One region of the Glutamicibacter sp. NPDC127525 genome, then DNA from elsewhere that is predicted to be linked to it. Evidence: predicted binding sites of a transcription regulator. Region 1 holds the regulator's gene; each other region holds the start of a gene.

What was found. Region 1 encodes LexA, which represses DNA repair genes until DNA is damaged. Its sites were predicted from a motif close to TCGAACANNTGTTCGA; they were not measured.
Region 2: the regulator LexA is predicted to act here: its motif matches at 1,694-1,709, upstream of ACFVHU_RS00985 (HNH endonuclease signature motif containing protein).
Region 3: the regulator LexA is predicted to act here: its motif matches at 1,807-1,822, upstream of ACFVHU_RS13570 (DUF222 domain-containing protein).
Region 4: the regulator LexA is predicted to act here: its motif matches at 2,329-2,344, upstream of uvrA (excinuclease ABC subunit UvrA).

The regions. Positions count from the first base shown of each region.
Region 1 covers NZ_JBHXVN010000003.1:41,783-45,343, forward strand. Annotated here, with positions in the region: gene ACFVHU_RS08230 (histidinol-phosphate transaminase) at 1-1,036, opposite strand, end outside; gene ACFVHU_RS08235 (LysM peptidoglycan-binding domain-containing protein) at 1,118-1,471, opposite strand; gene lexA (transcriptional repressor LexA) at 1,730-2,449, shown strand; gene ACFVHU_RS08245 (glycoside hydrolase family 76 protein) at 2,506-3,561, opposite strand, start outside.
Region 2 covers NZ_JBHXVN010000001.1:220,604-224,164, reverse strand. Annotated here, with positions in the region: gene pepN (aminopeptidase N) at 1-332, shown strand, start outside; gene ACFVHU_RS00990 (biotin/lipoate A/B protein ligase family protein) at 546-1,601, opposite strand; gene ACFVHU_RS00985 (HNH endonuclease signature motif containing protein) at 1,773-3,371, shown strand.
Region 3 covers NZ_JBHXVN010000005.1:255,358-258,918, reverse strand. Annotated here, with positions in the region: gene catA (catechol 1,2-dioxygenase) at 1-215, shown strand, start outside; gene ACFVHU_RS13585 (hypothetical protein) at 333-485, shown strand; gene ACFVHU_RS13580 (DUF1801 domain-containing protein) at 639-980, opposite strand; gene ACFVHU_RS13575 (hypothetical protein) at 1,234-1,734, shown strand; gene ACFVHU_RS13570 (DUF222 domain-containing protein) at 1,886-3,445, shown strand.
Region 4 covers NZ_JBHXVN010000001.1:576,979-580,539, forward strand. Annotated here, with positions in the region: gene uvrA (excinuclease ABC subunit UvrA) at 1-2,303, opposite strand, end outside; gene ACFVHU_RS02660 (CPBP family intramembrane glutamic endopeptidase) at 3,346-3,561, shown strand, end outside.

The sequences.
Region 1 (3,561 bases):
TAACACGCAAGGTTCCCGGGATTCCATTGTCGCGGATGATGATGCCGGCTTCCAACAGGCCTTCCCAAATCTTGTGGGGGTCTTCGACGCCACCGAAGAAGACGAAGTTGGAGTCGGAGACCGATGGCTTGAGGCCAAGTTCCTTCAGGCGCGCGACGATGCGGTCCCGCTGGGACTTGATGTCCTCGACCTGGGCCAACAGCAACTCGATGTTCTTCAAGGCCGCGATGGCGGTTGCCTGGGTCACTGCCGACAGGTGGTACGGCAGTCGCACCAAGCGGATGGCATCGGTGACTTCTGGCGCAGCGGCCAGGTAGCCTACGCGCGCACCGGCCAGGCCGAAAGCCTTGGACATGGTGCGCGAGACAATCAGCCGCTGGCGGCCTTCGAGCAGGCTCAGCGCCGAGGTGGTGCTGGCCAAGGAGAACTCGGCGTACGCCTCATCCACGATCACCATGCCGTTATGCTCGCTCATGGCTTCATATACCGCGGTGATGACGTCCAGGCCAAGGGCCGTGCCGGTGGGGTTATTCGGAGAGCAGAGGAAAACGATGTTCGGCTTGTGCTCGCGAACCTGTGCGGCTGCGGAATCGGCGGACAACGTGAAATCTGCGGCGCGTTCACCGGCGATATATTTCGTGTCAGTACCACTGGCAAGCAGCGGGTACATGGAGTAGGTTGGGCCGAAGCTCATCACGGCACGGCCGGGGCCGCCAAAGGCTTGCAGGATTTGCTGCAGGATTTCATTGGAACCGTTAGCGGCCCAGATATTGTCCTTGGTGAGCGAGTGGCCGAGGTAATCGGCTAGGAGTTCGCGAAGCTCGGTGAACTCGCGGTCCGGATACCGGTTCAACGTTGCCGCCGCCTTGGCCACCTCTTGTGCAATGGCATCGACGACTGTCGGTGGCAACGGATGGGTGTTCTCGTTGACGTTCAGCTGGATGGGCACGTCAATTTGTGGTGCGCCATAAGGGGATAGCCCGCGGAGATTCTCACGCAAGGGCAGCTGCCTCAAAAGTTCACTGCGGTCATTCACGCATCAAGTCTACGTGCGCAGCGCGCCTGCCGGTGAATCCGCTACGGCCACAGGTAACAAACTCGAAGCAGGCTGGGGAAGCTAGCCGGCAAGGACCGGAATCGACAAGGTTTCGCCAACCTGGATTTCGCTGCCGGTCAGGGCATTGAGTTCGGCGATGTGGCCCACTGCCGAGGTGACTTCGTAACCGGTGGCGTAATCCCGGGCCAGGCTCCACAGCGTATCCCCTGGAATAACGGTGACATCAACGGTTCCGACTCCAACAGGAGTATCGGCTGCGGCATGCGCGTCAGAGGCAAACATGGAGATGAAGAAAGCTGCGGCGATGGTGAGTGCGAAAATGGGCATACCCACAAGCACGGCCCATCCGCGACGGTTGATGCGGATCTTCAGTGGTGCCTGGGTCTGATTTGAGTCAAGTGCGACGGTTGCCATGACTTTGTCTCCTCAAGAAATTCAAGTGATGCGAATTTGTATTCGAAAGCGCAGATTCGAAAACTTGTTCGAACCTCGTATATCTGTTCTAACAGAGGTTTGCGGAACTTGTCCAGAAGTTTTCGAACAAATCTTTGAAAGAAGCTCGCTTATCTACTAAGATTTCGAAGTAGACGAGCAATGAAAACATCTCACCATCTAGCGCCGACAGTTTGGGCTTACGAACTTTCGAATGATTGCTAGGGAAGGCAAAATCTCATGTCAGCTTCACAACGCACTCCCCGATCGAATGCACGTTCGCTGACGATTCGCCAAAAGAAGATCCTGGAGACGATCCAGCGGTCAATCGGCAAGAACGGTTATCCACCATCGATGCGTGAGATTGGTGACGCAGTGGGGCTCAAGAGCCTTTCGAGCGTCACCCACCAGCTGAGCCAGCTGGAAAAGCTCGGCTATATCCGTCGAGATCCACGCCGTCCGCGCGCAATGGAAATCCTGCTGCCTCTGCAGCTGGCCGAAGACGCCGAGAAGGCCGAAGTTTCGAAGCCGGTCGAGCCAGATGCCAGCGAAGACGCCAAGATCATTGAATTGAGCACTTCCGCTGACACCACCATGGTTCCCCTGGTTGGCCGTATCGCTGCCGGCGGTCCGATCCTTGCCGAACAGTCCGTCGAAGATGTTTTCTCGTTGCCTCGTCAGCTCGTAGGCCACGGCGAACTGTTCATGCTCAAGGTTTCCGGCGATTCAATGGTTGACGCTGCGATTTGCGATGGCGACTGGGTAGTTGTCCGCCGCCAGCAGACGGCGGACAACGGCGACATCGTAGCTGCCCTGCTCGATGAAGAAGCCACGGTAAAGACTTTCCGGCAGCGTGACGGGCATATCTGGCTGCTTCCGCAGAACTCGCGCTACGAACCAATTTTGGGTGATGCCGCAACGATCATGGGACGCGTCGTCTCGGTGATGCGCTCGCTCTAGAATACGTACGGTCATTGCGCTGGTGCTTGGCACCAGCGCAATTCTCGTTTAACCCGCTATTGGCCGGCGTTCAACTCGAATTGAGCGGCCGCCGAGAAGATCATCCAGCGTTGGATTGCCGCCGAAAGCCGGCGTGGTTCCTGGTCAGCCAGATGGCGCGCCGTTGCCATGACCAGCCTCCTGGCCTGCTCCCGGCTCCGGGCTTCCAAGCGGACATCATTACCGGCGAGGGCCAGATATCGGCAGAGTATCCCCGCGAACAGGTTGCCGTCTCCCCCGCTGTTGAACGAGAGGACCCCGGCAGCAGTTGACAGCGATTTCGTGGTGGCATCGATCAGTACTTTAGCGTGAGCCAGATCAGCAGGCTCGCCAAGCTCAAGCAATGCCCCGAGCACCAGGCCCTGGTTATAGGTGTAGACCGCTGGTTCCACGGCGTGTCCCTGCGTGGTCAACCGAAGTCCGTCCAGATACAGTCCTCGCTCCACGCTGAACAGATTCTTTTCCAGCCACTGGAGAAGCTCTCGCGCGGTCTCTTTCTCCCCGGTACGGGCAAAGAACAGTGCCGCCGGCGCGTTGGCTGGCGTGTTCTTGAAATCCCGCTTTCTGGACCAGTACAGGCCGCCGTCCAGCACCCCATCCATGCCGGCATGGAGCTGCCGTCCCAGCGTCCGAACTGCCGCCTCGGCAGGACGGCTCTTGTGCCCCGTCGCCAGCTGCGTGAACTTTGACAGGCGGCCGCTGGCCAGGGCAAGCCAAGCCATGTCGTCGAAGAAGTAGTTGGGCAAGATCCCGAAGTTTCGAATTCGAATGCCGCGCAATAGGCCGTTGGCCCGGGCAAGCGCTTCGCGCGCCCGGTGTTCGTTGCCTTCGTCCCAGTACGATCGGCCCTCATCGATGATGGCATCCAGATAGTGCGCCTGCCACCAATAGTTCCACTCCGCAAGCGGGTGCGCGAAACCATTGAGATTGCTGAGCATGCTTCCGTCGCGCAACCGATGCGCTCTGCTGTAGCTCTGTCCAATCCACGTTCCGGGCAACCCCATGAGGCGATGCCCGAACCGCTGGTGGGTGTCGATCGCGGCTTGGTGCGCCAAATCCTGCATGGACTCCAT
Region 2 (3,561 bases), on a different contig from region 1:
TGTCCAACGATGCCCTCTCGGCCACCGCGCTGGGCTTCACCATGGGTTCCTCCGCCCTGCTGGCACCGTTCGAGGAACGCTACTGGGCCGCGATCCTGCCGGTCTTCGAGACCATGGGCATGGAATTCGCCACGCGCGTGATCGAGGGGCTGTATCCAGGGCACCAGGATCTCCAGGGCGCCATCGAGCAGAACCATGCACTGGCTACCGCTACCGCATGGCTGGAACGCCATGAGAGCGCACCGGCCGCCCTCAAGCGCATCCTGCTTGAGGAACGCGCAGAACTGGAACGCTCGCTGAAGGCCCAGGCCTACAGCCGCACCAGCCGCTAGCCCTCCGAAGCCGGCCCGCTGCTTATCCACGCAGCGGGCCGGCCAAGAGCCGCAGGCCGTTGCCGGTGGCGCAACTGGTTCCAGTGCGGGTCTGCCCTGCGTCCGAACCCGGCCGGCGCAGCGGAGATGGCAGGGCCACAGCACCATGGCCTCAAGCAAAACAAGGGCCTGGCCTCGAACTTGATCGAGAACAGGCCCTTGGATCTTGGCTCGCTACGGAACCCGCGCGGTCCACTGCGCGGTAGCGAATTTGGCCTCGGCCAATTCCTTCGCCGCCAGACGGGATTCGGCATCCAGCTGCGCCGGCTTGGCCCCGGTGCGCTTGGCGAAGGTGTCCATCATGACGTTGATGATCTCCATGCGATCCAGCTTTGTCTGCGACTTCAGCGGATCCACACGCTTGACCGCTGAGGTGATGCCCTTGTCGGAGATCTTCTCCCGGCCAATGCGCAGCACCTGGGTCATCTTCTCCGCGTCGATGTCGTAGCTCATCGTGACGTGGTGCAGCATCGCACCGTTGGCCAGGCGCTTTTGCGCTGCGCCGCCGATCTTGCCGGCAGGGGTCGCGATGTCGTTCAGCGGCTTGTAGTACGCTTCCAGGCCGATGCTTTCCAGCGCTTCCATCACCCAGGCGTCCAGGTACGGGTAGGAATCGGCAAAGCTCATGCCGTCCACCAGGGATTCAGGAGCGTAGAGCGAGTAGGTAATGCAGTTGCCAGCTTCCATGAACATCGCGCCGCCTCCGGAAATGCGGCGAACCACCTGGATGCCGTGCTTTTCGGCTTGCTCCATGTCCACTTCGTTCTTCAGCGACTGGAAGGATCCGATCACGACGGCACTTTCGCTCCAGTCCCAGAAACGGATGGTCGGCTTGCGGGTCCCCTTGGCGATTTGCCGGGTCAGCACCTCATCCAGCGCCACTTGCTCGGTGATTGGAATGATCTCCGGGCTCAGGACTTCCCACTCGTGGTCTTCCCACTTGGTGGCGTGTCCCAGCGCGCGGCGGACGACGCGCGCGATGGCGTCTTCGTCAAAACCGAACATCACTGCGCCTTCACGCAGATTGTCGGTTACCGCATTGCGTATGGTGCTGTGGCTGGCGTCCGCTGGCAAACCGCGTAGCGCATCATTCAAGTCATCGAGTGCATCATCTGGTTCCAGGAAGAAGTCGCCATTCAATGACACTTCGGTGATCACGCCATCGGAAGTATCCAGATCTACAACGACTAATTTGCCACCGACTACCTTGTATTCACCATGATGCTTCATGGTTTCATTCTATCCCCGGCTGCCCACTAGTCGAATCCACGCGCCCCCGGATTCGGTGGTTCGCAGTGGCAACATTCGACGCCGGATAACAATCGAATAAATATTCGATAATACTTCCACATTCCGCGGATTTCCGGGCCAAACTGTCTGTTGCCGGCAGGATAATTAACTATGGCTATACCCGATTTCATCCATGACGACGATGATGAACATCGTCTACCGTTGCCCCCAGCTGGCACTCGCACAGAATCCCACAAGGATTCGTTATTCAGCGACCATCTCGAACATCACCTGTTCCATGGTCCGCTGAAGCAATTGGCAGATGAGCTCTACGACGCGGGCCCGCTCAATGGCCCCGACGACGCCCTCGAACGGCTGAAGAAGATCCAACGCATTCAGAGCACCCTCGATGCAATGACATCTGTGCTGCTGGCCGATTCAGTAGAACAAGTCAGTGAATCATTTGCCGATATGATCGCCACCGCGGGGACCACTACCGAGGAGGAGGAACGCGAGGCTCGGAAAAGTGCTCAATACTATGGCGTTGACCGCGGCAGTGACCAGGTCATCAACTCCAACTTCATCGCAGAAGCGGCTGTCGCGCTGCGTGAGACCCCTCGCATGGTAGGCAAGCGGATGTTCTATGCCAAGGGTCTTCGCTACGCCTGCAAGGAAACCCTCACGGCTCTGGCTGCAGGAGAGATCACGTCCAAGGCAGCGCATGGCATCGTGAAGTATTCGCAGGACTTGCTCCCCGAACAAATCATGCAGATGCAACGCGTGCTGTTGCCCATGGCGAAGACTGCGTCTGATGACGCGATATACCAACGCGCACGCCGGTTCCATGACAGGATGTGCCCGGAGGCCGCCGAACAAAGGCACAAGAAGTCTGAAAAGAATCGCAAGCTCACGCTATGGGATAACGAAAATGGCATGTCCACCCTCAAGTACTACAACAGTGCCGCAGTGATTCATTCCATCAAGAACTCCGTGAAGTGGCTAGCTGATCAGCATAACGATCCGCAGGATCCCCGCACCCGGGAGCAAATAGAAGCGGACGCCTTTGCAGACATCATCCTCAACGGCTGGCCGGACCGGGAAGGCACGCCCCTCAAGCCACGGGTATCCATCACGATTCCCGCGGTGGAAATGCTGGCGGATCCTACAAGGACCGTGGCTGACCTGGAAGGCTACGGCCCCATCCCACTGGGGGTCGCATTGGTGTTGGCAAAGGATGCGCCTTCGTTCCAGCGCGTGCTGACCGACCCATGGACTGGCGCCGCGATAGATGTCGAGCGAAGGCGCTACCGGCCCTCGCAGAGCCTCAAGGATCTGTTACGGCACCGCGATGAGCATTGCTGCTTCCCCGGCTGTCGCCGTCCAGCTGACCGCTCCGAGATTGACCATATAAATGGCTGGGCTCACGGAGGGCATACGACCAGGGACAATACGCATCTGCTGTGCAAGCAGCATCAAATGTTCAAGCATGCATTGGGTTGGAAAGTCGTTCCGCGTCCTGACGGATCCAAGATGTGGGTGACTCCACACGGGCTGAGCGCACTCGTTATTCCGGAAAGCGTCAAGCGTGTGGACCAATTCGATCATGTAAATGATCATTGCCCAGAGCGCCCTAAGGTCATTCCTTTGCCGCATATTCGACTCACGGCAGAAGTACGCAGGGTACTTGGGCTCAAGCCTCGCGTCGACATTCCAGACGAGGATCCCGGTCCTGAATCGCCGCCAGATGACGGCCAGAAGGAAACAGGCTGAGGACGCTATCCCGATTGACCGGTTTTTGGGTGACAGAATTTTTCAGTCACCAGCACCTCCACACCACCAATAACACCATTCACGCAACGGCGATGGAGCCAGTTGCTCGGAGCAGTGCGGCCAAGACGTCTGCTTCGACGAGTCAGCGAATCCTTATTCAGCCGCCACTGGAAACCCCGACGGCTATAGC
Region 3 (3,561 bases), on a different contig from region 1:
GCTGGCACGCGTGGCGCCCAGCGCACCTGCACCTGAAGGTCTCCGCCGAGGGCCACGAGCTGCTCACCGCCCAGCTGTACTTCCCGGGCGATGCGCACAACGACGACGACATCGCCACCGCGGTGAAGCCGGAACTGATGCTCGACGTGCAGCCAGCAGCATCGGGCAACGGCAAGCAGGTCACCTACGACTTCGTGCTCGACCCTGTGAAGTAAGCCCCAGCGCGCCTCAACACGGCGGGGGTCCCGGCAGCATTGGCCGGACCCCCGCCGTTGCCGTACCCGGAACCTCGACGAACGGGCGAACACCCGCCAATCCAATGGGAGTGCAGCATGAATACTTCAACACTGGACGATCCAGCCGGGAAGTTCCAGCCCCAATCCATCGCGCACCGAGCTGCCGATACCAGCGAACCCCAGAACCACTGGGCCTGGACCGGATGGATGCCAGAAGAGGAGCACGGCATCTCGATGCTTGCCGCCTAGGCTTTTGCCCTCAGTACTACCGACGCGAAGCGGAAGGTCCCGACAGCAATGACGCTGCCGGGACCTTCGGCGCACCTGAGGACGGACTCCAGGCAATGCGGCTGCCTGCAGCGGGCGCACTGTTCATCTTGCGGCCAGCTAGCTTGCTCGGGATCAGCCCGCGGCCTTCTTCACCAGGTCCCGGATCCTGTCTTCCGTTGCAGAATCCAGCGAGGTGATAGTCCATGCAACTGGATGCATGTGGGAGCCTTCCTCGTAGGCTGGATTCACGACTTCTCCAAAACCGAAAGCTACGAAGTCCTTGTCAGGCTTGATGTAGCAGACGTCTTTGCCATCCCGGACGTAGAACGGAAGTCCCCAGCGGACGATCGGCTCCAGCGATGGTGCGCTCTGCATGATTATGGCGTGAAGCCGTTCGGCAATCTCGCGATAGGGTGCTGGAGCTGTGCTGAGCTTGGCCAGAACTGCGGCGTCGCCTTTTTTGGTGAAGATCATCCCTAGTCTCCTTCTAACGGCTGGCGCTGCATTGCGGCGCTGGGTGATGTCGCTCGCGCGATCGCTTTTGGCGCCCGATCGGCCCATAATCCACCTTACCGACTAAGGGCATCTGATTCACGGATTCTTGCACTGGAATACAGGCAGCTGGCCTCAGGACAGCTTGATCGTGCAAGGAAGCAGCATGGACGCCCAACTCATACGCGTATTGGTTATCCCACCGAGTTGACTAGTGCACTGTTAGGCTACTGACATGCGTAAACTTCTAGCCATCTCCGGGTTCGCCATGATCGTGGCTTACGCGGCTTACGGCTCACTGCTCATGAACAATTGGGCCGTGACCGCAGCAAGTGGACTCTCCCTCGATGAAACCATTTCCGAGATGGCCTCAATGGACCAGAATTACGACTCGCTTGGAGGGTGGGTCTTCGCAGCCACTGGAACCGCCCTCGCCATTTCTTGGCTCGTTCCGGTAGTTTCCGCCGGACGCAAGCTGCCCGCCTGGGCGGCTATCGGAGCTTGGAGCCTGATCATTGCCTTAGGCGCACCGGCTTATTTCTTCGCTTCCTTCGCCAATATGAACTCGGTGGGCGACACCTTTGCCGATTGGAACGCCGATGCCGCCGCGGATCTAGCCGCACCCCTGTACATGGCCAGCGTCCTCGCCTTTGCCATACTCGCAGCCATGGCAGCCCTTGGCATCCGAACTGCCTTCACCCGCCCGCCGCGCCCCCTGCATCCAACTAGCAACTAGCAACTAGCACGGCACCCATTACTGCCTTCCCTGATCTAGCGATTTTCGCGCCGGAATCACGCTTAATCGCATTCGTATAAACTTTCTAGAACTTATCCACAATTGGTTTCGAACCAGAAGATACTGTCGATAATCTGCGCGAACGTTAACTATGACTATTCCCGCATATCTAGACGATCACGACGATGAACATCGCCTTCCACTGCGCCCGCCGGGCACCCGCATGGAGTCGCACAGAGCGTCAGCGCTCGACGCCCATCGCGAGCACCAGTTGTTCTTCGGACCCATCAAGCAGGTTGCCGACGAACTATTCAATGCGGGCCCCGTGGATGGGCCCGGAGACGCATTGGAACGCCTGAAGAAACTCCAACGCCTGATGAGCAGCGCTGAAGCCGCTATCTGCGTTTTACTGGCAGACGGAGTCGAGCAGGTCAGCGCGTCCTTCAATGACCTGATTGCCACCGAGCATGCCCACACCCCAGACGAGGAAGCCGAAGCCCGCAAGAGTGCCGAATACTATGGCATAGACCGTGGCAGCGAACAGGTCATCAACTCCAATTTCGTAGCTGAGTCAGCTGTCGCATTGCGCGAATCCGTCCGTAAAGCCAGCAAGCGGATGTTCCATGCCAAGGGCTTGCGCCACGCCTGCAAAGCCACCCTTGCCGCGCTCGCTGCAGGTGAGATTACCGTTAAGGCCGCCCACGACATCGTCAAATACTCGCAAGACCTTTCCCCGGAGCAGGTCGGCCGCATGGAGGAAAATTTGCTGCCTCTGGCAAGAACAGCCTGCGACGAGACCGTCTACCAGCGGGCCCGTCGCTTTCACGACCGGATGAATCCCAATTCGGCAGAGAACCGGCAGAAGAACGCATTCGCAGCCCGTAATCTCAAGGTGTGGAATGAGGAGAATGGCATGGCTACCTTGCAGCTGCATCACCGCGCTGATGTCATCCATTCGATTCGCAACTCGATAAAGCAGGCAGCCGCCCAGATCACTGATTCCAAGGATCTGCGCACGCAAACGCAGGTTGAAGCCGATGTGCTTGCGGACGTGTATCTGCATGGCTGGCCCGGAATGGAAGGCATGCCGCTGAAGCCACGGGTTGCCATCACGATCCCAGCCATTGAAATGCTCGCGAATCCCGCTCGCGCCCTCGCTGATTTGGAAGGTTACGGGCCGATCCCAATCGGCGTAGCGGTGGAAATCGCCGCGGATGCTCCGTCGTTCCAGCGCGTTCTGACCGACCCGTGGACGGGAGCCGCAATTGATGTGGAGCCCAAGAAATATCGACCTTCCCAGGGGTTGCGCGATTTGCTGCGTTACCGCGACCAGCATTGCTGTTTCCCTGGTTGCCGCCGCCTGCCCGATCGTTCGGAAATTGATCACATCGAAGCGTATGGACAGGGCGGCCACACTACCCGGCAGAACACCCATCTCTTGTGCAAGCAGCATCAGATGTACAAGCACGCGCTTGGCTGGAAGGTCTTCGCTTGCCCGGATGGCTCCAAGACGTGGGTATCTCCGCACGGGCTGCGGTCAATCACGGTTCCCGAGAGCGTGGACAACGTGGAGAAATTTGATCATGTCAACGATCATTGTCCTCAACGTCCCCAGGAGGCTGCGGCCTGCGAGGTGCAATTGACCCCCGAAGTGCGGCGAGTACTGGGGCTCGGCCAAGATGAGGGCCTGCCCGGAACCGGAACCAGCTAGAGCCAGTACCTGATTTGGATTTCGAGTGACAAATTTTTTCAGTCACTAGCACCACCACACCACCCATACTTCGCAGGAGCAACGGCTTTGAGTCTGGTTGCAATGCTGGCCGCGGC
Region 4 (3,561 bases), on a different contig from region 1:
TCGATCTTCAGCGTGCCGTCACCCGAGCAGGATTCGCAGCGTCCGCCCTTGACGTTGAAGGAGAAACGGCCCGGCTGGTAGCCGCGCAGCTTCGCCTCATTGGTCTCCGCAAACAGCTTGCGGATGTGGTCGAACACGCCGGTGTAGGTCGCAGGGTTCGAACGCGGGGTCCGGCCGATGGGCGACTGGTCAACGTGGACCACCTTGTCCAGGTGCTCCAGGCCCTGCACGCGGGTGTGGCGGCCGGGCACCTGCTTGGCGCCGTTGAGCTTGTTGGCCAGCACCTTGTACAGGATGTCATTGACCAGGGTGGACTTGCCCGAGCCGGACACGCCGGTCACCGCGGTCAGCACGCCCAGCGGGAACTCCACCGACACGTTCTGCAGGTTGTTCTCGTTGGCACCGACCACCTTGAGCTTGCGCTCCTTGTCGATCTTGCGGCGCTTGGACGGGATGTCGATCTGCTTGCGGCCCGAAAGGTAGTCTCCGGTCAGCGACTTGGTGTTCTGCTTCAGGCCCTCCAGGGATCCGGAGTGCACCACTTCGCCGCCGTGCTCGCCGGCGCCCGGGCCGATGTCCACGATCCAGTCAGCTTCGGCAATGGTGTCTTCGTCGTGCTCCACCACGATCAGGGTGTTGCCCAGCGATCGCAGGTGCAGCAGGGTGTCGATCAGGCGGCGGTTATCGCGCTGGTGCAGGCCGATGGACGGCTCGTCCAGAACGTAGAGCACGCCGACCAGGCCCGAACCAATCTGCGTAGCCAGGCGAATGCGCTGCGCCTCGCCGCCGGACAGGGTGCCGGCAGCGCGTTCCAGGGTCAGGTACTCCAGCCCGACGTCCAGCAGGAACTTCATGCGCGCGTCGATTTCCTTGAGCACCTGCGCGGCGATCTGCGCCTCGCGTGCGGTGAGCACGATCGTGGAGAGGAATTCCGCGGCGCTGCGCAGGTCCATGGCGGCAACTTCAGCGATGGAACGCCCGCCCACCAAGACCGAGAGCGACGCCGGATTCAGGCGCGCGCCGCCGCAGGTAGGGCACGGGATCTGGCGCATGTACTGCTCGTAGCGGTCGCGGGCGTGATCCGATTCGGTTTCCTGGTGCTTGCGGTGCACGTAGGAAATGACGCCCTCGAAGCCGGTGGAGTACTTGCGCTCGCGGCCGAAGCGGTTCTTGTACTGCACGACCACCTTGTGGTCCTTGCCATTCAGGATCGCTTCGCGGGCGGCAGCCGGCAGCTCCTGCCACTGGGTGTCCATGGTGAAGCCCAGCTCATGGCCCAGGCCTTCGATCAAGCGGTTCCAGTATTCGGTGGTGGCCTTGCCTAGCGACCATGGGGCGATCGCGCCCTCGGCCAAGGTGACCTCGCCGTCCGGAACGATCAGGTGCTCATCGACTTCCAGCTTGGTGCCGATGCCGGAACAGGCCGAACAAGCACCGAACGGGTTGTTGAAGGAGAAAGTGCGCGGCTCGATCTCATCGATGGCCAGCGGATGCTCATTGGGGCAGGCCAGGTTCTCGGAGAACGCGCGCACGCGCTGGGGATCATCCTCGTCCAGGTCCACGAAGTCGGCCAGCACGCGTCCTTCGGCGATGCCCAGGGCCGTTTCGATGGAGTCAGTCAAGCGCTGGCGGGCATCTTCCTTGATGGCCAGGCGGTCGACGACCACCTCAATGGTGTGCTTGACCTGCTTGGCCAGCTTCGGCGGATCGTTCAGCTGGATGGTGGTGCCGTCAACGCGGGCACGGGCGAAGCCCTTGGATGAGAGCTCTGCGAACAGGTCGACGAATTCGCCCTTGCGCGAGCGCACTACCGGGGCGAGGATCTGGAAGCGGGTTTTCTCCGGTAGCTCCATCAGCTGGTCGACGATCTGCTGCGGAGTCTGCTTGGAGATCGGTTCGTGGCAGATCGGGCAATGCGGACGGCCCACGCGGGCCCACAGCAGGCGCATGTAGTCGTACACTTCGGTAATCGTGCCCACTGTGGAACGCGGGTTGCGGCTGGTCGATTTCTGGTCGATGGACACCGCTGGAGACAGGCCCTCGATGAAATCCACATCGGGCTTGTCCACCTGGCCGAGGAACATGCGGGCGTAGGCAGAGAGCGATTCGACGTAGCGGCGCTGTCCTTCGGCAAAAATGGTGTCAAAGGCCAAGGAGGACTTGCCCGAACCGGAAAGACCGGTAAAGACAATCATTGCGTCACGCGGGAGATCAATGTCCACGTTTTTCAGGTTGTGCTCGCGTGCACCCTTGACGACCAGGCGAGTCAGATCAGTTCTTTTACTCTGCGATGAAATAGCCACGAGGCAATACTAATCGAAAACTACTTCGAATACGTGTACGAATGGACGCAACTCACAGTTAATTCTCCAAACCCCTGATCCGGCACACGGCGAGCGCCATGCGTGCTCGTGCATCCACCCGAAATGTCGACCGGTGAGCCGGCATCCCTGCGAACCCAGACCGGACCACGACGACCCATTCGAGGTACCGGTTGCCCTTGGAAACCCGCGCTCACGGGATGGACTGGCCGGCTCCCAAGTTTCTCGCTGGCATGCTGCCTCAGCGCCGGCATATGCCGGACCTCCCCGAAGCCTGCTGTTCCGAACTGGAATCGACGGGCCCTATGGTCGAATACGTTGGCTGGCGAATCACCTAACCGTTCGGGATCCACCGAGCGCTGCCAACCTGCCGCACTCAACTCTGGCGTTCACCCAACAGGTGACCGTCTCCGGCTCAAGCCGTTTGAGCAACGTCATGAACCATCGCGCTCCTGCGCCTGCCACGTGTGCAACACCTCCCGAAGATCGCAGCTATCTCGTGGATGCCAATGAGCGGCGAGCGCATACCCCGTGTTGCATGAGCGATAAAAGGATAAAGTTCGTCATTCGGTTCACGCCGTCAATCAGGGGCATCGCAATCACTGATCCGCAACGCAATTGCATCGCGAACCTCGCCAAACGTTCCGCCTAGTGGCGTCATCCGCGGTGTCGAGGCCATCCAGCAGCAATTTTTTCCTTGCGAGCATTCAACATCTTGAGGTACCGCCAGATCGTTTCGTTTCATGCCCCTCGCCTGTCACTACACCAGAAGGGGCATACGAAACGGCCGGCTTTCCTGTGAATCCATGAAAGTTCTGCAATTCAAGTCAGCATGTGGTGTGCTCCTGTATGCGACCGGCTTACGGGACAGCCTCGTGTGGTGGGCTCTCGAGGCTATGTGTGGTTCTGCGATGAACTTAGCCAACAACTTTTCGTCTGGAGACTGCCTGGAAACAGGGATCATTCGATCGAGTAATGTAACGGATGTGGCTCAACTTCGTGCCGCTTGACCTTGGGAGCACCAATGACCGTTCTGACCGCTGATTCGCCATGGACGCGGTTCTGGAACCACGGAGCTTGGTGGAAAGCAATAGGACTGGCCGTTGCCTACCTCGCCCTCTATGAGGGAGCGAGCCTCTTGATAGGGGTTGTAGTCGGGGGTGACATCGGCGAGCCCAACAGTCCGAAGTATCTTCTGCTCGGATACCTTGTACCGATTGCTATTGGCGGGCTGATTTTG